Regions from separate parts of the [Leptolyngbya] sp. PCC 7376 genome, predicted to be linked through region 2. Evidence: predicted binding sites of a transcription regulator. Region 2 holds the regulator's gene; each other region holds the start of a gene.
The links. The regulator NtcA, encoded in region 2, controls nitrogen genes in cyanobacteria. The targets are predictions, from matches to a motif close to TTTGTANCNNNNGNTACAAA.
Positions count from the first base shown of each region.

Region 1: the regulator NtcA is predicted to act here: its motif matches at 3,316-3,335, upstream of LEPTO7376_RS00705 (DUF4278 domain-containing protein).
Region 3: the regulator NtcA is predicted to act here: its motif matches at 2,193-2,212, upstream of LEPTO7376_RS07150 (DUF3155 domain-containing protein).
Region 4: the regulator NtcA is predicted to act here: its motif matches at 3,517-3,536, upstream of LEPTO7376_RS11615 (ammonium transporter).

Region 1 covers NC_019683.1:153,519-158,358, forward strand. The annotation lists gene LEPTO7376_RS00690 (DUF3611 family protein) at 1-172, shown strand, start outside; gene LEPTO7376_RS00695 (DUF565 domain-containing protein) at 216-578, shown strand; gene LEPTO7376_RS00700 (ATP-dependent Clp protease ATP-binding subunit) at 710-3,172, shown strand; gene LEPTO7376_RS00705 (DUF4278 domain-containing protein) at 3,366-3,788, shown strand; gene LEPTO7376_RS00710 (serine/threonine-protein kinase) at 3,978-4,840, shown strand, end outside.
Region 2 covers NC_019683.1:744,454-749,293, forward strand. The annotation lists gene rsmH (16S rRNA (cytosine(1402)-N(4))-methyltransferase RsmH) at 1-303, opposite strand, end outside; gene fabI (enoyl-ACP reductase FabI) at 380-1,156, opposite strand; gene ntcA (global nitrogen regulator NtcA) at 1,429-2,157, shown strand; gene LEPTO7376_RS03390 (DUF3084 domain-containing protein) at 2,217-3,608, shown strand; gene LEPTO7376_RS03395 (pre-16S rRNA-processing nuclease YqgF) at 3,739-4,146, shown strand; gene LEPTO7376_RS27235 (transposase) at 4,586-4,840, shown strand, end outside.
Region 3 covers NC_019683.1:1,597,248-1,602,087, forward strand. The annotation lists gene sbcC (exonuclease subunit SbcC) at 1-639, shown strand, start outside; gene LEPTO7376_RS07145 (ATP-binding protein) at 642-1,940, opposite strand; gene LEPTO7376_RS07150 (DUF3155 domain-containing protein) at 2,243-2,572, shown strand; gene LEPTO7376_RS07155 (cofactor assembly of complex C subunit B) at 2,852-3,391, opposite strand; gene LEPTO7376_RS07160 (response regulator transcription factor) at 3,487-4,197, shown strand; gene LEPTO7376_RS07165 (SpoIIE family protein phosphatase) at 4,289-4,840, shown strand, end outside.
Region 4 covers NC_019683.1:2,635,009-2,639,848, reverse strand. The annotation lists gene cpcA (phycocyanin subunit alpha) at 1-461, opposite strand, end outside; gene LEPTO7376_RS11620 (phycocyanin subunit beta) at 571-1,089, opposite strand; gene LEPTO7376_RS11615 (ammonium transporter) at 1,851-3,383, opposite strand; gene LEPTO7376_RS11610 (2Fe-2S iron-sulfur cluster-binding protein) at 3,835-4,077, opposite strand; gene hemL (glutamate-1-semialdehyde 2,1-aminomutase) at 4,295-4,840, shown strand, end outside.

The DNA of each region.
Region 1 (4,840 bases), 590 kb from region 2:
ACTCGTAATTGGTAAAGCCCTAACGATTCCCCAAGGTGCGGTTTTTTCGAATACATCCCAGCTTATTCAACCCAAAGATCTCTTTATCATTTTGGCCAATACCCATACGATCGCCTCTCACTTCACAGGGATCGTTGTCGCCCTTTGGTTGCTGAACCAACTCAACAAGTAACTCCTGACTATCCATACAACTAACAATTGGCTAATCCCCGACCATGCAACGCACCAGACTCAATACTCTGTTTGATGAAAGCCTTGGGAAATTTGGACGATTTTTCCAAAATCCATGGCGGCGCTTTGCGCTAACTATTATTAGTCTGCTGTTTGGAAATTTTATTGGCACGGTTGTTCCCACCACCTCAGGACAGAAAGCGGCTTGGGATCCGGTTGTCGGTGCTGGCATCCTGATTTTTATTGAGCTCGTAAGTCGTATCTATTACAGCCGCCCAAAACTCTTTCAGACTTCTACAGATCAGGACATCAGCAAAGGTAATCATTTATGCTTCGATCTGCTTAATATTTTTAAGATTGGGTTGATTTACGGGTTGATTGTTGAGGCATTAGAGCTGGGTTCGTAACGAATGATACGGGATGCTGCCAAGGGGTAGAAACCGAATCAAAAACCGTTCTATGAGCGCGAAAACAAAAATTTCCCCTGTGCTAGAATCAACCTTACATACGGGACTAGCAGCAGGTACAAGAACAGATCATGTTTGAACGCTTCACAGAAAAAGCAATTAAGGTGATTATGCTTGCCCAAGAGGAAGCGCGTCGCCTTGGCCATAACTTCGTTGGCACGGAGCAAATCCTCCTCGGTCTCATTGGTGAGGGGACTGGTGTCGCCGCAAAGGTGCTCCGGTCTATGGGAGTTAATCTTAAGGATGCTCGCATCGAAGTTGAAAAAATAATTGGACGGGGATCTGGCTTTGTTGCCGTAGAAATTCCTTTCACACCTAGAGCAAAAAGAGTTTTAGAGCTCTCCCTTGAAGAAGCCCGTCAGCTCGGCCATAATTACATCGGCACTGAGCACTTATTGTTAGGCCTTATTCGTGAGGGTGAAGGTGTTGCCGCTAGAGTTCTAGAGAATTTAGGGGTTGATCTTTCGAAGGTAAGAACCCAAGTTATCCGTATGTTGGGTGAAACTGCCGAGGTCGCGGCTGGCAGTGGCGGCTCTCGTAGTAATAAGACACCAACCCTTGATGAGTTTGGCTCCAACCTTACTCAGTTAGCCAAAGACAGTAAACTTGATCCCGTTGTCGGTCGTCAAAAGGAAATTGAGCGGGTTATCCAAATTCTTGGTCGTCGGACAAAGAATAATCCTGTTCTAATTGGTGAACCGGGTGTTGGTAAAACGGCGATCGCCGAAGGTTTGGCACAGCGTATTTCTACTGGTGATGTACCAGATATTCTCGAAGAAAAGCGTGTCGTTACCCTTGATATTGGTCTGCTCGTTGCGGGTACAAAATATCGCGGTGAATTTGAAGAACGCCTTAAAAAGATCATGGATGAAGTCCGCCAAGCGGGTAATGTAATCCTTGTGATTGACGAGGTTCATACCCTTATTGGCGCTGGTGCAGCAGAAGGGGCGATCGACGCAGCGAATATCCTCAAGCCTGCTCTCGCTCGTGGTGAACTGCAATGTATTGGTGCTACCACTCTCGATGAGTACCGCAAGCATATTGAGCGAGACGCGGCTCTCGAACGTCGTTTCCAGCCTGTAATGGTTGGTGAGCCTTCCGTTGAAGAAACCATCGAAATTCTCTTCGGTCTTCGCGAACGTTATGAGCAACACCACAAGCTTAAAATTCTTGATGAAGCTCTCGATGCGGCAGCAAAATTGGCAGATCGTTATATCAGTGATCGCTTCCTTCCTGACAAGGCGATTGACTTGATTGATGAAGCTGGTTCTCGCGTCCGTCTAATCAATTCTCAACTTCCTGCTGAAGCAAAAGAACTTGATAAGGAACTCCGCGGTGTCCTTAAAGAGAAGGACGAAGCAGTTCGTTCCCAAGAGTTTGATAAAGCCGGTGAACTCCGTGATCGTGAAATGTCGATCAAGGCAGAAATTCGGGCGATCGCCGCAAGCCAGAAAGAGAAAAAGACTGACATCGATGCCGTGGTTGACGCTGAAGAAATCGCCCATATCGTTGCATCTTGGACAGGTGTTCCCCTCAACAAACTTACTGAGAGTGAATCCACCAAACTCCTCAATATGGAAGATACCTTGCACCAGCGTTTGATTGGTCAAGAGGAAGCAGTAAGAGCTGTATCCCGCGCCATCCGCCGTGCCCGTGTTGGCCTGAAGAACCCCAACCGTCCTATTGCAAGTTTTGTTTTCTCTGGTCCTACCGGTGTTGGTAAAACTGAGCTAACCAAATCTTTAGCAGCCTACTTCTTCGGTTCTGAAGATGCCATGATTCGCCTGGATATGTCCGAATTCATGGAGCGTCACACCGTATCCAAGTTGATCGGTTCTCCTCCAGGATATGTTGGCTATAACGAAGGTGGTCAATTGACTGAAGCCGTTCGTCGTCGCCCTTACACTGTCATTCTCTTTGATGAGATTGAGAAGGCACACCCCGATATCTTCAATATGCTTCTGCAAATCCTTGAAGATGGTCGTCTAACCGATGCGAAAGGTCGTACCGTTGACTTCAAAAACACCCTCATTATCTTGACTTCGAACATTGGTTCTAAGGTCATTGAGAAAGGTGGTGGTGGTCTCGGTTTTGAATTCGGTGATGATGCAGCTGAATCTCAATACAACCGCATTCGTTCTCTTGTGAATGAGGAATTGAAACAATACTTCCGTCCTGAATTCTTGAATCGTCTTGACGAAATCATTGTCTTCCGTCAACTCACTAAGGATGAGGTTAAAGAGATTTCTGAAATTCTTCTCAAGGATGTTTTCCAACGTCTTACTGAACAGGAAATCGAGCTGCAAGTTACTGAGAAGTTCAAAGAACGTCTTGTGGAAGAAGGTTACAATCCTGCTTACGGTGCACGTCCATTACGCCGAGCAATTATGCGTCTCTTAGAGGATGTCCTTGCTGAAGAAATTCTCTCTGGTCGTGTTAGCTCTGGCGATACGGCTCTCGTTGATATCAACGAAGAAGGCAAAGTTGCTGTCAGTAAAGAAGAGCGTAAACCTGAACTCGTAGAGCAAGTTTAGTGACACTCATTATTCGGTTCAGACAAGTCATCTAACACAATTTTATAAACTTCTAAAGAAGCCTCCGGGCTTCTTTTTTTGTGGGGATCAAGATAATTGAGAATATAAAGTTTTCCTGATATTTCAGATAAGTAAAATTTAATTGTGTAACAATGATTACAGAAAGAGTTATGAGATTTTGAAGAGGCAAAATATGAAATTGACATATCGTGGTGTTTCTTATGATCGCGCTCCCGCCTCATTAGAAGTGACTGAAGGAAATATTCTTGGAAAGTACCGTGGCCAAGTGACTCGTCGCCGTTGTGTTGTGAGTTCTGTTGAGCGTCCTGATGTTGAGTCTGTATTGCTCCACTATCGTGGTGGATCATACGCAACAATGCAGCCAGCGATTCCAGCCTCTTTGCGAGAGCGTCGTGTCAATCAAGCGCCTGCTCCGTCTTGTCCTGTAAGACTGCCTCAATTATCAAGATTGATGAGTCAGGATGTACGACAGGTTCATCTTGAAAATATGCGCCGCAGTTTAGAGAGTCGGATTCAGTCGGCACAAGCCAGAGGTGATCAGCATCTCGTTAGCTTATTGCGCCAAGAATCAAGCAATTTATGGTTATCTCATTAGGCGATCGCCTGTGGTATTGGCCAAGATGAAAGATTAATTCAACTTTGATTCTCCATTTCATTGTTTTAGAGAAAGCCTTCGTGGCTTTCTTTTTTTGTGGGTGTCCGAAAAAAAAATTCTTCATGGGGTCAAAGGCTTGATTCATAATGGAGTTATGCAGTTGTGGTGTGGTATTTGTAAACGGCGATTATGATTGGGCAACTTCTTGACGGACGATACAAAATTACAGAGTCCCTTGCAGCTGGGGGCTTTGGCCAGACTTTTTTGGCAGAGGATATAAAGCAGTTCAACAAGATCTGTGTCGTAAAGCAGCTCAAGCCGAGTTTTAGTAATCCAGAGGCCTTGCTTGTGGCGCGACGATTATTTGAAGCTGAAGCTCAGTTACTGAATCGTCTGGGAGATCACGATCAGATTCCTCATCTTTTGGCCTATTTTGAGCTCAATCAAGAGTTTTTCTTAGTTCAAGATTTTGTGGAAGGCCACAGTCTCGAAAAGGAAATTACGGTTGGAAAAAAGCACAGTGAAGCTTATGCGATCGCCCTCATCGAAAGTATGTTGGAGCCACTGGCTTTTATCCACGAGCAAAATGTGATTCACCGCGATATTAAACCAGCGAATTTAATTCGGCGGCAACAGGATGGCAAAGTTGTACTGATTGATTTTGGCGCGGTAAAAGAGCTCGCTGCGACACAGGTGAATGCCCAAGGCCAAACGCAAATTGGCACAATTATCGGAACCCCAGGCTATATGTCTAGTGAGCAGGGGCGCGGCAAACCTAAACTCAGTAGTGATATTTATGCGGCAGGCATGATCGTGGTGCAAGCTCTCACTGGAAAAATTCCACCAGTGGGTTACAACACGGCTGATGAGCTTTACGAAGACCCGAATACCGCCGAAATTATTTGGCATCAGGATGCCAGTGTTTCACCAGAGTTTGCGGGCATTCTCGACAAAATGATTTGCTATGATTTTCGCCAACGGTATCGTTCTGCAATGGAAGTCAAACAGGCGATCGCCCAACTCTCCACAAATTCCCGCACCATTGCCACTAC
Region 2 (4,840 bases):
GCTTACCCCCAAGTCCGCAATAATCCCATCAAACTTTTGTCCCTGCGGATCAAACTCAGCAAAATTACTCCGCACAATCGTTAGGCGATCGCCAAACCCTTTGAGCCGTGCTGATGCTGCTTCAATAGCCATTGCATCCCGGTCTACCGATGTCACTCTACAGGTCGGTGATCGCTGCAAAATTAATTCCGTATGGCCGCCACCACCGAGTGTTACATCCAGATAATGCCCATCATCACGAATCCCTAGCCCATCAACTAGCTCTTCCCGCAATACCGAAATGTGAACAAACTCTTCAGCCATAACTCCCATCACCAAAAAATAAAAAGTCCCCCTTACTCAAGGGGGATTTAGAGGGATCTATCTTTCAAGCTAGACCTTACATACCCATAATTTCGTAACCAGAATCCACATAAACAATCTGACCAGTGATGCCACTAGACAAATCACTACAGAGGAATGCCGCCGTATTACCAACTTCAGTCTGAGTTACCGTACGACGTAAAGGCGCAGTTGCTTCCACGTGGTGAATCATGTCGAGAATGCCACCAACAGCAGAAGAAGCTAAAGTACGAATTGGGCCAGCAGAAATACCATTGACGCGAATATTGCTAGGGCCAAGATCCGCCGCGAGATAACGAACACTCATCTCAAGCGCAGACTTCGCTACACCCATAACGTTGTAATTCGGAATAACCTTTACACCACCAAGGTAGGTCATGGTGACAATTGCTCCACCATCCGTCATTACGTCTTTTGCACCACGTGCCAAACGAGTGAGTGAGTAAGAACTGATACCGAGAGCCGTTTGGAAACCATCACGGGAAGTATCGCTAAACTGACCAGTTAAATCTTCACGGTGTGCAAATGCCAAACAGTGAATGAGGATATCAAGCTTGCCCCAGTCCTTTTTAACCGCTTCAAAAACTTGATCAACCTGTTCATCATCTTGCACATTACAAGGAAGGAACAAAGAAGGATTGAGAGGCTCGACCAACTTGCCGACTTTCTTCTCAAAACGACCTTTATCATCGGGTAGGTAAGTGACACCGATGTTTGCGCCCGCAGCATGGAGCTGTTGAGCGATACCCCACGCAATGGATTTATTGTTTGCAATCCCTGTGACAAGGGCATTTTTTCCGGTTAAATCAAGCATAAAGGTTCCCAAGTTTCCTAAAAATTCGGTCAAGCTAGAGCGCGTCCCATAACGCCAAAAGACCCTCTAGCCATTCGCTACTTTACGGTAAAACAGTGCAAATTCTTCAAGGACATAAGAGAGCTTGCGCTGAAAACCATAATTATTTTGAAGCAAAAATTACAAATTACCATACCAAAGTAAGATTTAGTTAAGAGAATTCATTGTCATATTAGTCCCCATAAGCGAGTGTAAGTTCCAACATCGGGGATACCCCTCAACAATGTGAGTCTATGATTTATAACTCTGACGCTGCCCAAAGCGATTTCTATCCGAATCAAGTGCCTGAATTACCCGTGAATCAAATTACCGATCTAGCTGCTGCGTTTCGACAATTTCACAGCGGCCCTTTCCCTCCTGTAGTTGAGAACTATGATCGGGGTAAAACAATTTTCTTTCCGGGCGATCCAGCTGAACGGGTTTATTTTTTGCTGAAGGGAGCTGTCCGCCTCTCACGGGTGTATGAGGCCGGTGAAGAGATTACGGTGGCACTCCTCCGGGAAAATAGTGTTTTCGGTGTGCTATCCCTCTTAACGGGTCAAAAGTCTGATCGCTTTTATCATGCAGTGGCATTCACGCCTGTGGAGCTTTTGTCCGCACCGATTGAGCAGGTTCAGAAAGCTTTGCAAGAGCGTCCTGAGTTGTCGATGTTAATGTTGCGCGGATTGTCTTCGCGGATTCTGCAAACGGAGATGATGATCGAAACACTGGCGCACCGAGACATGGGGTCGCGTTTAGTGAGCTTCTTGTTAATTCTTTGTCGCGATTTTGGTGTGCCAACGGAAGATGGCATTCGGGTTGATCTGAAACTCTCTCATCAGGCGATCGCCGAAGCAATTGGTTCGACGCGGGTAACAGTCACGCGATTATTGGGTGAGCTACGCGAGAAAAATATGATCTCGATTTACAAGAAAAAAATTACGGTTCATGACCCCGTAAATCTCAGCCAACAGTTCGCTTAACGCTACAGTAATAACGTTACGGTTTTATTTGTGGTGTGGGACAGTTTTACGATCATTAAATGACTAGTGCGTTTGTACTGATATTTTCGGTCTTGATACTAGGCGGTATCCTTGCGGCTTTGGGCGATCGCCTTGGTAGCAAAGTGGGTAAGGCCCGCTTAAGCCTGTTCAATTTGCGTCCGAAACAAACTGCTGTCGTCGTAACTGTGATGACGGGAACAGTGATTGCGGCCAGCACTTTGGGTTTGCTCTTTGGTCTGAGTAAATCGCTACGGCAGGGCGTATTTCAGCTGGATGGAATTTTAGCGAAACGCCGTAAGGAACTACAAGAAGTTAACGACGCAAAAACAAAGGTTGAAGAGGAACTCGAATTAGCCCGCCAGGATCAGCTTACAGCCCAAAATAAACTTGAAGGAATCGAAACAAAATTTGAAAATGCTCAATCACAGCTCACGGCATTTCGAGATCAAGCCTCGGTCCTAGAGAAAGAAATTACAGATTTGGCATCAGAGCAACGGGATTTAAAGACGCAGCGAGATCAACTGGCGATCCAGAGTGAAAAGCTAGCAACTCAAAGTGAACGGTTGCAAACCAAAGTAAGCGAGCAAAACGACATTATTGAGCAGCGCTCTGGACAGATTGAATCCCTAGAAACTCAGCGCCAAGATTTACAGACTGAAATTGATAATCGTGATCAGACTATCGCCAACTTAGACCAGGCGATCGCCGACAAAGACCAAGTGTTGCAAGATGTCGAATCCCAAATTTTTAGATTACAAGAACAGATTGATATTTTAGAAGCGAGTTATATCAACTTTCGGAGCGGTAATGTTGCCCTCACCACAGGGCAGGTACTGGCTTTCGGCGTTGTCCGTATTATCGATATTAATGCCGTGAACCAAGCTGTGGATGAACTGTTGCGAGAAGCGAATCGTAATGCAATTGTGGCAACCCGTGGGCGTAATCCAGACTTTGATGAACGAGTGGTACAGATTACGAATGCTCAAGTCCAAAATTTGGTGAGCGATATTAATGATGGCCGTGATTATGTTGTGCGATTACTCTCTGCTGGTAACTATTTGCAGGGAGAGAGCCAAGTGCAAGTTTTTGCTGATGCTGTCTTAAGACAACGAGTGTTTATCGCAGGGGATGTGATCGCGACATTGTCTCTCGAAAATTTGAGTGTGCAAAATCCCACTGCTGCTCGCCAGCCCATAGATTTTTTACTGGGGGCAGCTCAATTTCAAGCACGTCAAGCTGGAATTTTAGGGGATATCCAAGTGCGGGATGGCGACCTGAGCCACATCATTAAGTTTGCCGATGCTATTAATCAGTCTCTCGAACCCGTTACTGAGATCCAGGCGATCGCCATGCAAAATGCGGACAATGCTGGCCCCCTAATGCTTGAACTCGTGGCCTTGAGCGATGGTAAAGTCGTATTTAGACGCTAAGCTGCAAATATTCTTTAATACTCGATATTTTGACTGCGATGCAATCTAATCTTTAATCAGAGACGAGCCATCAAATATTGTGATCAAGGGTGCAGATCACAGGGTGATGTAACCAAAGGGACGAGCCATTATGACCATATATTTAGGATTTGATCCCGGACGGGATAAATGTGGCGTTGCTGTGATGGATAATGCGGGTAAAATTTTGCACCATCAAGTAACTCTCGCTGACAATGTTGTTGGCACTGTCCGTTTTCTCCGCAAAAAATATGACGTTTCCCTGCTGATTATGGGAAATCAGACCACCGCACAACAGTGGCAACAATGTCTGCAAGCTGAAATTTCTCCTCCCTTGGCGATCGCCCTAGTGAATGAGCGCAATAGTAGTCTTGAAGCAAGAACAAGATATTGGGAAATGTTTCCCCCAAACTTTACCCAAAAACTTCTTCCCAAAGGAATGCGACTACCGCCTCGTCCTATCGATGATATCGTTGCCATTCTTCTAATTGAGCGGTATTTAGAATCTCTAAAAGGTTAGGTTTATAAACCTGAAAGGATAACAAGAAACATATAAAGTCGTGTCAACTCTGAATAGAGTATCGAAGTTATCCTGAAAATATAGTTTTTTATAGAACTTGAGATGTATTAGATTGCTCACTAAAATCCTTTTCTTTGTTCAATTCAATCATGTTTCTCTATATATCTATAGCCTTTGTGATTGCTTTTGTATTGCTTGAAATACCCAACTAAAAATATATTTTTGGTCAATCTTTTATTGTGAGAAAAGTGTATGAATTAATAGGATTAGAGATGGAAATCACCTATCAAATAACGACAAAAATACTTGAATGCTAGATCTTTATTCTTTCTATTCTCAGGCCATCTAAGATATATCTACTACGGCCATCTTTACTCTTGGTTGGTGATCGGTACAGCAAATTTCAGCCTAGCAAGGTGTATGAAGTAGTATAGGTGAGTTGACTGGTGAGGAAGAAAGTAGCATCTTGCCGAAAGCCTACTCATTAGACTTAAGACAGAAAATAGTGGATGCCTACGAAAGGGGTGGTGTGAGTCAAAGTAGTCTTGCCCGACAATTTGGAGTGGCGAAAAGTTTTGTACAAAAGCTCCTCGACCAAAAACGACTGACAGGGTCGATTGCTCCGAAAAAACGAAGCCAACAAACACCTCCCAAATTAAACGAAGAGCATCAAACAATATTGCGCCAGTTGCTC
Region 3 (4,840 bases), 850 kb from region 2:
GCGCACCAAGGGCAACTGCAACAATCTCTGCAACAATTGCAAACCCTCGCCGATGAATACGAAGACAGCAAACTTGAACTTACTGAAATCCGTCGCCAACATCGCATCTATAAGGAATTGGGAAGTGCTTTCGGGAAAAATGGCATTCAAACATTGCTGATCGAAAATGCCTTACCCCAACTCGAAGCTGAAACGAATCAAATCTTGTCGCGGCTGACCGGGAACCAATTTCATGTGCAATTTCTTACCCAAAAAGCTCGCAAGGGCAATCGCAAAAAAATCACTTCAAAAATGATCGATACCCTTGATATCGTGATCGCCGATGCGCGGGGAACCCGTTCCTACGAAACCTATTCTGGTGGTGAAGCCTTTCGGATTAATTTTTCGATTCGCCTTGCCCTTGCAAAACTCCTGGCCCAGCGATCGGGGATGGCGTTACAAATGCTGGTGATTGATGAAGGGTTTGGGACGCAGGATGCCGAAGGTTGTGCTCGACTGATTGCCGCTATTAATGCGATCGCCGATGATTTTGCCTGTATCCTTGCCGTGACTCATATTCCTCAATTTAAAGAGGCTTTTCAGAGTCGCATCGAAGTTTATAAGAGTAAACAAGGCTCCCAAATTCGTATTAGCAATTAACGTTAATGGGCAATTCTGAGCCACAGCGTAAACGTGCTACCCGGGCATTTTTTTGTAGTTGGCAATCCAACACAGGGACTATCCACTTCTAAATCACCGTCCATTTTTTCTACCAATTCATGGGCGATCGCCAACCCAAGACCTGTCCCTGGAATCTCTCCTTCTGCTTGCGCGCCGCGATAATGACGTTCAAACACATGGTCTAAATCTGCGGCTGGCATCCCATAGCCTGTATCGTGAACGGCCAATTGTACAGCCTCACCCATCTTGGCTAAGTGCAATAAAATATGGCCTTGCTCAGGAGTGTATTTGATCGCATTTTCGAGCAAATTACAGATGATTTCCGTTAAAGCCTGTGCATTTCCCCAAACCTCAGGTAAATCAGAATTAATCTTTGTTCGTAGCGTAATTTCTTTTTCTGTGGCGATCGCCGCCATCGACTCCACAATGGGCTCAATTAATGCGATGAGATTTACCGCTGTTAGGGCAATTGACTGTGACAAATTTAATGTATCGTCTCTATTTGATCCCGTTAGAGCATCGGGTGGCAAAGCTAATGTTGAAGCTGGTGGCAACATTTGGATCTGTGCATCCAGTAAATTCACCTCTTGCCCAAACTGATGCAACATTTCTTTGAGGCGATCACTCTCTCGCACGACTCCCACCGCCGCTGGATAATTACGATCTTCCATCTCAAGTCGTTTCAGTAATAATTTCCCAAACGTCCCAATCGCCATTGTCGGATTGCGGAGCTGATGCAATAGATCATGAAAGTGCTCTTGCTCCACTTCCTGTAACTGTCGCTGTTGTGCTAACTGTTGCGTCGCCCAGCTTTTTTGCTGATCCAGTACACAGGCCCAACTCAAACTCTGCGTTACTAATTCAATTTGTGAAATTTCCGGTGATCGCCACCCGCGATCTGTGCGCCCCGTTGCCAAAATCCCTAAAATCAGATCCTCATGAAACAGTGGGAAAGCCGTTGACGACTCTGCAATATCTCCGGCAGTCTCTTGCGCAAACTCTTCGCCGTCTGGCTCTAGTTCACCGACCATTAAGGTTTGGTCAATGAGCGTTTCTATCTCGGCTGTTTCTACCACCACTGTTTCCCGATCCGCTGTCAATAGCCGCTCAGGATAAGAACTCACTACCTGTAACTCAATCTCTTGATCACTATGGTTGGGCTGCGCCAAATACAACACACTCCAATCCGCCCCCAAACTTAACGCGAGAAGTCGGAGTTGTTGTTGACATAGCGCCGTAAATTCGGCACCGACTGGAAGTAATTGGGGAAATGTTGTCATCGGCGATCGCCAAAATTCCATCTAGCCATGGTAGACCGCAAATTACATGATAATTCGGACATATACCTTTTAGTGGAACACCATAATCCATACTTATTAAGAAAACTTAATAAACTATTTAGATTCTTTGTCAAGAGTTTATGTAGCAGGGTAAGCAACCTATTCCTCTACCATAAAAATGTCACCTATGAACAATATTCTCCAAATTTAACTTGCTTTTAAAAATTGTTCCGGATATACTTTGCTCGAAATTCTGTGACTGTTGTTACGGACTTATCAGAGCAAGACTAGGAGGTATCGGGTTGGCAAGAAAACGCAAACGTAAGAGTCGCCGTCGTCAGGAAGGGAGAAAAATTCTAGAGAGCGTCCCCCAGCACCATATTGAGAGTGGTGAGGACAAACCAGTAACCGCAGCTCGTAAGCATATCGCCGCAAACGGTATTGTGCCCCCCGCAGTTATTGTCGTCAAGCGTAATGAGCACACCACAGACCGTTATTTTTGGGCGGAGAAAGGATTATTTGGTGCTCAGTATGTCGAAGAAAACCACTTCCTTTTCCCCAGTCTACGAGTTCTTTGTAATACCGAAGACAGTGAGACCGCGGAGAAGAAACAAGTGGCTGCTTCCAGTTAAGCTTTTGAGCTTTATCTAAATCTTATTTGTATCTAGGTTTTATTTTTTGGATAGTGAGGCCCCAGGTCGTAATCAAACGAATTTGGTATCGGGCTGCTTCCAACTAGAAACCTAAATAATGTGAGCAAATTTTTTCATTAATCGCATCCTAGTTTCTTCACTAGGGTGTTTTTTATTGCCCAGTTTTTTTGCTGAGCAATAAAAAAATGAGGTCTAGGGCGATCGCCACCCGATTAATTCCGGATTCAGTAGAAACGAAACAATTTAGTGAGCCATCACTTATGCTTCATTGAGCTGATAAGGGACGACCTGCCGCAACAAAATTAATTCATCGCGATGGGCTGTCACTAAAATGCGTTGGGTTGGCGTTTCAGTAATCGGCGTTTCTTTGGTAATCTGCAAAATTACTTTTTCAGTTTTGCCAGCACGTTGCCAATAGAAAAAACCGGCTGCCGGTGCAAATAAACAGATACCTAGAAACCCAAAGCCAACAGCTGGATAGATCAATGAGAGGACTAGAGCAACACAGGTTAAACCTAAGGCTGTTAGTAATGATAGAAATACCGCTAAAAATCCACTAGGTGGTACAAACCCTTGATAGGTCACGACATTATTCACACCATCAACATCAATGATCTGATAAGCACGCTTTTCGAAATAGGTTTGGAGACGTTCAAAGACGGATTCTTCAGGTTCCGTCGCGATGAACTCCATCTGCTCAGTGCGATCTTTTAGGGATGCACGAATAAAGAAAAACAGACCCACCATTAGTAGGAGAGTCAACATCAACGTTGAAGTAATTACAGATTGTTCAAGCACAGCTTTTAGGCAAAATCACGACAGGATTCGCAAAACGCATCCATATAAATGTATATCGATCATGCTATATTTTGGGGGAATATTTTTGAAAAACCATGGCCAAAATTCGCGTTGTTCTAGTTGAAGATCATGATTTGACACGGATTGGATTGCGTACCTCTTTGATGCAATGTTCTGACATTGACTTCTTAGCAGAGGCTGGCAATGGTGCTGATGGTCTTAAATTGCTCCGTGATCTAAAGCCTGATTTAGCAATTGTCGATATTGGATTGCCGGAGCTTGATGGTATTGAAGTCACCCGTCAGTTGAAAGAGGATATCAATGGTGGTCAGACAGGTGATGATGCAACAAAAGTCTTGATCTTGACGCTACAGGATGATCAAGAGGCCGTACTTGCAGCTTTTGCGGCAGGGGCTGATTCCTATTGCATGAAAGATATTACGTTCGAGCATCTTGTTGACGCAGTTAAAACAACTTATTCGGGTAACAGTTGGATTGACCCGGCGATCGCCCGTATTGTGCTGAATCAAGTGCAACTGCCTGGTAGTGGCTCTGAAGCAACCATTGAAATTCAAGCGACATCTCCCGAAGATCAACAACTGTTAGAGAGTTGTCCTCTGACTGAGCGTGAATTGGAAGTATTGCAGTTGATCGTTGATGGTTGTAGCAACTCAGAAATTGCTGAGCGTCTGTTTATTACAGTGGGTACTGTTAAAACCCATGTGCGTAATATTCTTAATAAACTTTGTGCGGATGATCGGACCCAAGCTGCCGTAAGAGCGCTACGATCTGGTTTAGTTGGTTAAATAAATTTCTATATCTTCCCTGCAATTGCTCTGAGAGGACATGGGAAAATGTTGAATTCTGACCAACCAGTGCAACTAAGATTACGAGTCTATGAGCGTCGCGAATACCAATAAACTTAAACTCATGGTCGTTGACGATGAAACAGATAATCTTGATCTGTTGTATCGGACATTTCGTCGTGAATTTCGGGTTTATCGTGCAGCGAGTGCACCAGAAGCATTAGATATTTTGGCCTCGGAAGGAGAGATGGCGATTATCATCTCTGACCAACGTATGCCAGTGATGAATGGTACAGAATTTCTCAGTCGGACAGTCGAAGCCTATCCCAACACAATTCGGATTTTACTGACAGGCTATACGGATGTTGAGGATTTGGTTGGGGCAATCAATTCCGGCAAGGTGTTTAAATACATCACGAAGCCCTGGAAGCCTGATGCTTTGATGTCCACAATCCATCAGGCGGCAGATACTTATAAAGTCCTCAAGCAACGTACAAACCAGTTAGAACGATCGCTACGGCAAGAAGAGCTGGTGAATTCTCTGATTCGAGCAATCCGGGAATCTTTGGATTATGAGAGTACGTTGCAAACCATTGTGGAGCGGCTTAGTGAGAGTTTCCATGCTGAGTATGGTGTGCTCTAT
Region 4 (4,840 bases), 1.9 Mb from region 2:
ATATAGTTATTAGTTTCAGTAGCAGACTGGCCACTAAGACCATGGTTTGCTTTGATGTAAGTCAAAGCTTCAATGTACCAGCTAGGAGAAAGCTCAAAAGTACGGTTGATCTCATCAAGACCAGCGACAAGATACTCATCCATAGGACCAGTACCACCAGCAACTAGGCAGTAAGTAACCATGCGGAGGTAGTAGCCAATGTCACGAGCACACTTTTCTTTACCAACAGCGCTGGAAGCGTAAGTAGGGCCAGGAGTAGAAGTCGTGTAAGGGAACTTGCTGTAAACAGCATTAGCTGCACCAGTGATGAGAGAGCTAGAACTAGCACTTAGGCTTTTAGCTGCTGCCATTGCTGCTGCTGCGCGCTCAAAACGACCAAACAAAGATTGGAGCTCAGTGTTGCTTAAAAAGCGACCTTGAGAGTCTGCAACAGATACCGCTTCGGTGAGAGGGGTTTTCATTGTTAAATTATCTCCCTGTGGATTATCAATAACTTTCTTTAAAAAATTGCCTTACAAATTTTGCTGTAAGACTAGCGTAAAAAGCTTGGGCCATAAAGACCGTCACTTCCTACTCGACAGCAGCTGCCGCAGCTTCGAAATAAAGGTTGATTTCTTGAAGTAGAGTGCTGCAATCGCCAGTAGTGATTCCATTAGAATCGCCAACAATCTTTTGAGCAGCTTTACCCATCATTCTGACGCCAACAGCAACAGAAGCACCGGGAGTACCGAGAGCGAGATAAGTCTCACGAAGGCCATTGAGACAACGATCGTTAAGAACAGACGCATCTCCAGTGAAGATTGCGTAAGTTACATAGCGGAGGATGATCTCCATGTCGCGCAAACAAGCAGCCATACGACGGCTAGTGTAAGCGTTACCACCAGGAGCAATAAGTTGAGGCTGGTCTGCAAAGAGTGTGCGAGCAGCTTCAGTAACAATAGCGGAAGCGGAACCAGTGATGCGGTTCACAGCATCGGCACGCTTGTTGCCATCACTAACGATTTTGCTAAGAGCATCGAGCTTGTCAGTAGAGATGAACTCACCTCGGGCATCAGCCTGAGAAACAACCCGAGTAAAGATGTCAAACATGTTTTTATCTCCTACTTATATTTATGAGTGGGATTTTATTGAGTATGTTTTCGCTTAGTTTTTTTTAAGCTTGGTTCAGAGCCATTGGCGCCGCAAAAGTTTGATTCAAAGGCTGTGAAGCAAAATATTGTGACAAGGCAAATTGACTCTCTAAACCATTTAAGAGTGTGAGCCATTTTCGTGGCTTTCCTCCCCACACCTTTAAGAAACTTTACAAAGATTAAGTTCGAAAGTCTTTAGTGGGCGAAAAAGGAAAATTCACGATTAAAGTCCCGGTTTGAAAGGATCTTTAAGGCTGCATTTTTGTAATCTTAGGTACAAGTTATACAACGAGCTACTCACTTAGATCATTACATCTTGTAAAAATATTGCGTTACATTTCGCAACAAGAATAAGTGCTATTCAATGCTGTTTCATGCTCCTCTCCGAGGAGATATGTTGTACTTATCTGGCTTAGTTTCCTTGCCTGGTGAGGATTAAATCATCCAAGCTGCTGAGTCGGATGTCTAGACAGCATAGACGTCGTTAAAATATCAACTCAGAAAATAATGAATTTACTAGGCGCGATCTTTAACAAAAATCAATAAGTGGCGATGATCATCCTTACAGAATGACCTAGTTAAAGTATTACTTCACTGCATACTGAGCGATTACCCACTCAGAGATAGAGGCTTGTTTATCCATACAGAAAAACCTCCTTCTTAGCAAGGAGGTTTGATTCCAGTTGTGATGAAATTTTTTGACTGATTCAGAAGCGCGATTTAGCCTTCGGAATCAGAAGAAGCTGAAGAGCTGAAGATTACATCAGATTCTTTTACGAAACCGCTGTAAGCTTCCATGCCGTGCTCACTAATATCGAGACCACGGAGTTCTTCGTCTTCTTCGACACGAATACCGCCAAGAACTGCGGCGATCGCGTACCAAGCGATGAAACTAAAGGCAACGGTAAAGCCACCGATAGAGAGAATTCCAACGACCTGAGCAATTAACTGTTGGATACCACCACCAGTGAAGAGACCTCCACCCATTTTGAATAGACCAACAGCGAATGTACCCCAGATACCACAAACGAGGTGTACAGAGGTCGCACCAACGGGGTCATCAATCTTGATGCTATCGAACATAGCAACGGAGAAGACCACGATTACGCCGGCGATCGCACCAATGATTACAGCAGAGAAGATAGAAACACTATCACAACCTGCAGTGATACCAACGAGACCAGCAAGGATACCGTTAATAATCATGGAAAGATCAGGCTTGCCATCCTTTAACCAAGACGTGATTGTTGCAGTGCAACCACCAGCAGCAGCAGCCAAGTTAGTCGTTACAGCGATGTAAGGAACATTTGCACTTGCTGCCAACTCGGAACCAGGGTTAAAACCAAACCAGCCGATCCAGAGAATCAAACAACCAAGGGTCGCGATACTCATGTTGTGACCGGGAATTGCATTGACTTTACCGTCTTCACGATACTTGCCAGCACGAGGGCCAAGCACAGCGGCACCAACAAGAGCAGCCCAACCACCAACAGAGTGAACGATGGTAGAACCAGCAAAGTCATGGAAACCAAACAGAGCTGCACCTTCTTCATCTACACCGAGGAAAGGAAGCGCTGATAGCCATTCGCCATCCCACTGCCAGTGACCTGTGATGGGGTAAGAAATAGCAACCAAAAGGAAACTAAAAATCAAGAAAGCATCAAACTTAATCCTTTCTGCAACCGCACCGGAAACGATGGTTGCCGCTGTTGCTGCGAAGGCAACTTGGAAAAGGAAAGAGATACTTTCAGGGACGAAGTTCAGGATTTGAGCGTCACCATCCATGGTGTACCACTCACTACCATCGCCACTGTAGGGAACACTACTACCGGAGAAGAAGAAACCCTTCAAACCGATGAAAGAATTACCGTCGCCATACATAAAGGCGTAACCGATTGCCCAGTATGCAATTGTTGCAACCGCAAAGACAATCAGGTTTTTGGAAAGGATGTTAACGGCATTTTTCTGACGACAGAAGCCAGCTTCGAGCATTCCGAAGCCTGCGTTCATGAAAATGACCAGCACTGATGCAACAAGCAGGAAGATAGTGTCCAAAATGATTTGGACTTGACCAGCTGCATCAACGGCTACTTCATGGCCGTCTGCCATAGCTGCTGTGCTCCAAACTACAGTGATAATCGCTGCAGCAGGAATACAAGCTAGCCAGATTGGAGAAAAGTTACGGGAGAGCTTACGGGCAAAGTTCAGAACAACACTATCATCGTGTGCTGGGCTGAAATGTGCTTGCTCCATAGCCAGACTCCGTTTTTGGAAAGTTGACTTAGGCATTAGTTTGAGATGTTTTAGGCATTTATGCTCTTGAATAACACAGACAAATATCTCTAATCGGTAGCAGAAGTAACTTTTAACCGATGAGAATATTGGCTTTGTTTCACAAAATACTAATGGATCGAGCGAAAGAATCAAGGGGTGACTTGATGGGTCTTAATCCTAATTGCCTTGGATTTCTCTGTGTATTACGGGAGAAACTTATTCAGCAGCTCTTTTTGAAATTAGTATTTATGCTTATCACGTCTTAAAAAGTATTAAGAAATGATTTTGGTTACCCTAAGGCATACTGGTTTCTAAAACGATTTACACCTTTATTCCGTATCAAACGCTACAAAATAACTGTTGTTTCTTAGATTTAGTTCGACACTTAGAACACAATAATTGTGATGGTGAGTCAAACTCCTAGGGTGGTTTACCAAACGGGATCGCTAAATAAATGAATCGTGATTTCTGGGCGATCGCCAGGGATGCCAGCAATGCAAGCGCAAAGACTTTCTCCGTCATCTAGCTCTACTTCGCAAGCATGACATGAGCCCATCAGACAACCGGTGGGGATCATGATGCCAGCTCGCCGCGCCACCTCAAGCATCGGTTCTCCAGGTGCCGCTTCAATCACGACATCATTGGGCATAAATTTCACTGCAACTTTCGACATTTTGTTGTGTTTCCTCCAAGGGCAAATAATAAATTTCGTCGAATAACACTTGTAAGACATTGTGAATTAATCACCAGACAAACGCCGAAATTGCCTTTATTCCGTAAAATAATAAACTGTCACAAATTTTCCCTAGCACACAGGGATTGAATGGCCATTAAAACAATCTAGATTACAAAAGTTAATTTTTATAGATCTTGCTTAAAGGAGAAATAATTTGGTTACTACAGCTTTAAATACAACCAAATCAGACGAAATTTTTAGTGCAGCTCAAAAATTAATGCCGGGTGGTGTCAGTTCCCCCGTGCGAGCATTTAAATCAGTGGGTGGACAGCCCATCGTATTTGATCGCGTCAAAGGCTCTCGTGCTTGGGATGTCGATGGTAACGAATATATTGACTATGTTGGCACTTGGGGCCCAGCGATCTGTGGTCACGCAAACGATGAAGTCAATGTGGCTCTTCGTGAAACCCTTGAAAAGGGAACCAGTTTCGGTGCGCCTTGTTTTAAGGAAAATATTTTGGCTGAGATGGTCATCAATGCTGTGCCCAGTGTTGAAATGGTTCGCTTCGTCAACTCTGGTACTGAAGCTTGTATGTCCGTGTTGCGTTTAATGCGCGCATTCACTGGTCGCGAAAAAATCATTAAGTTTGAAGGATGCTACCACGGTCACGCGGATATGTTCCTCGTGAAGGCTGGTTCTGGTGTAGCAACTTTAGGTTTACCTGATTCTCCGGGTGTGCCAAAGTCAACAACTGCGTCG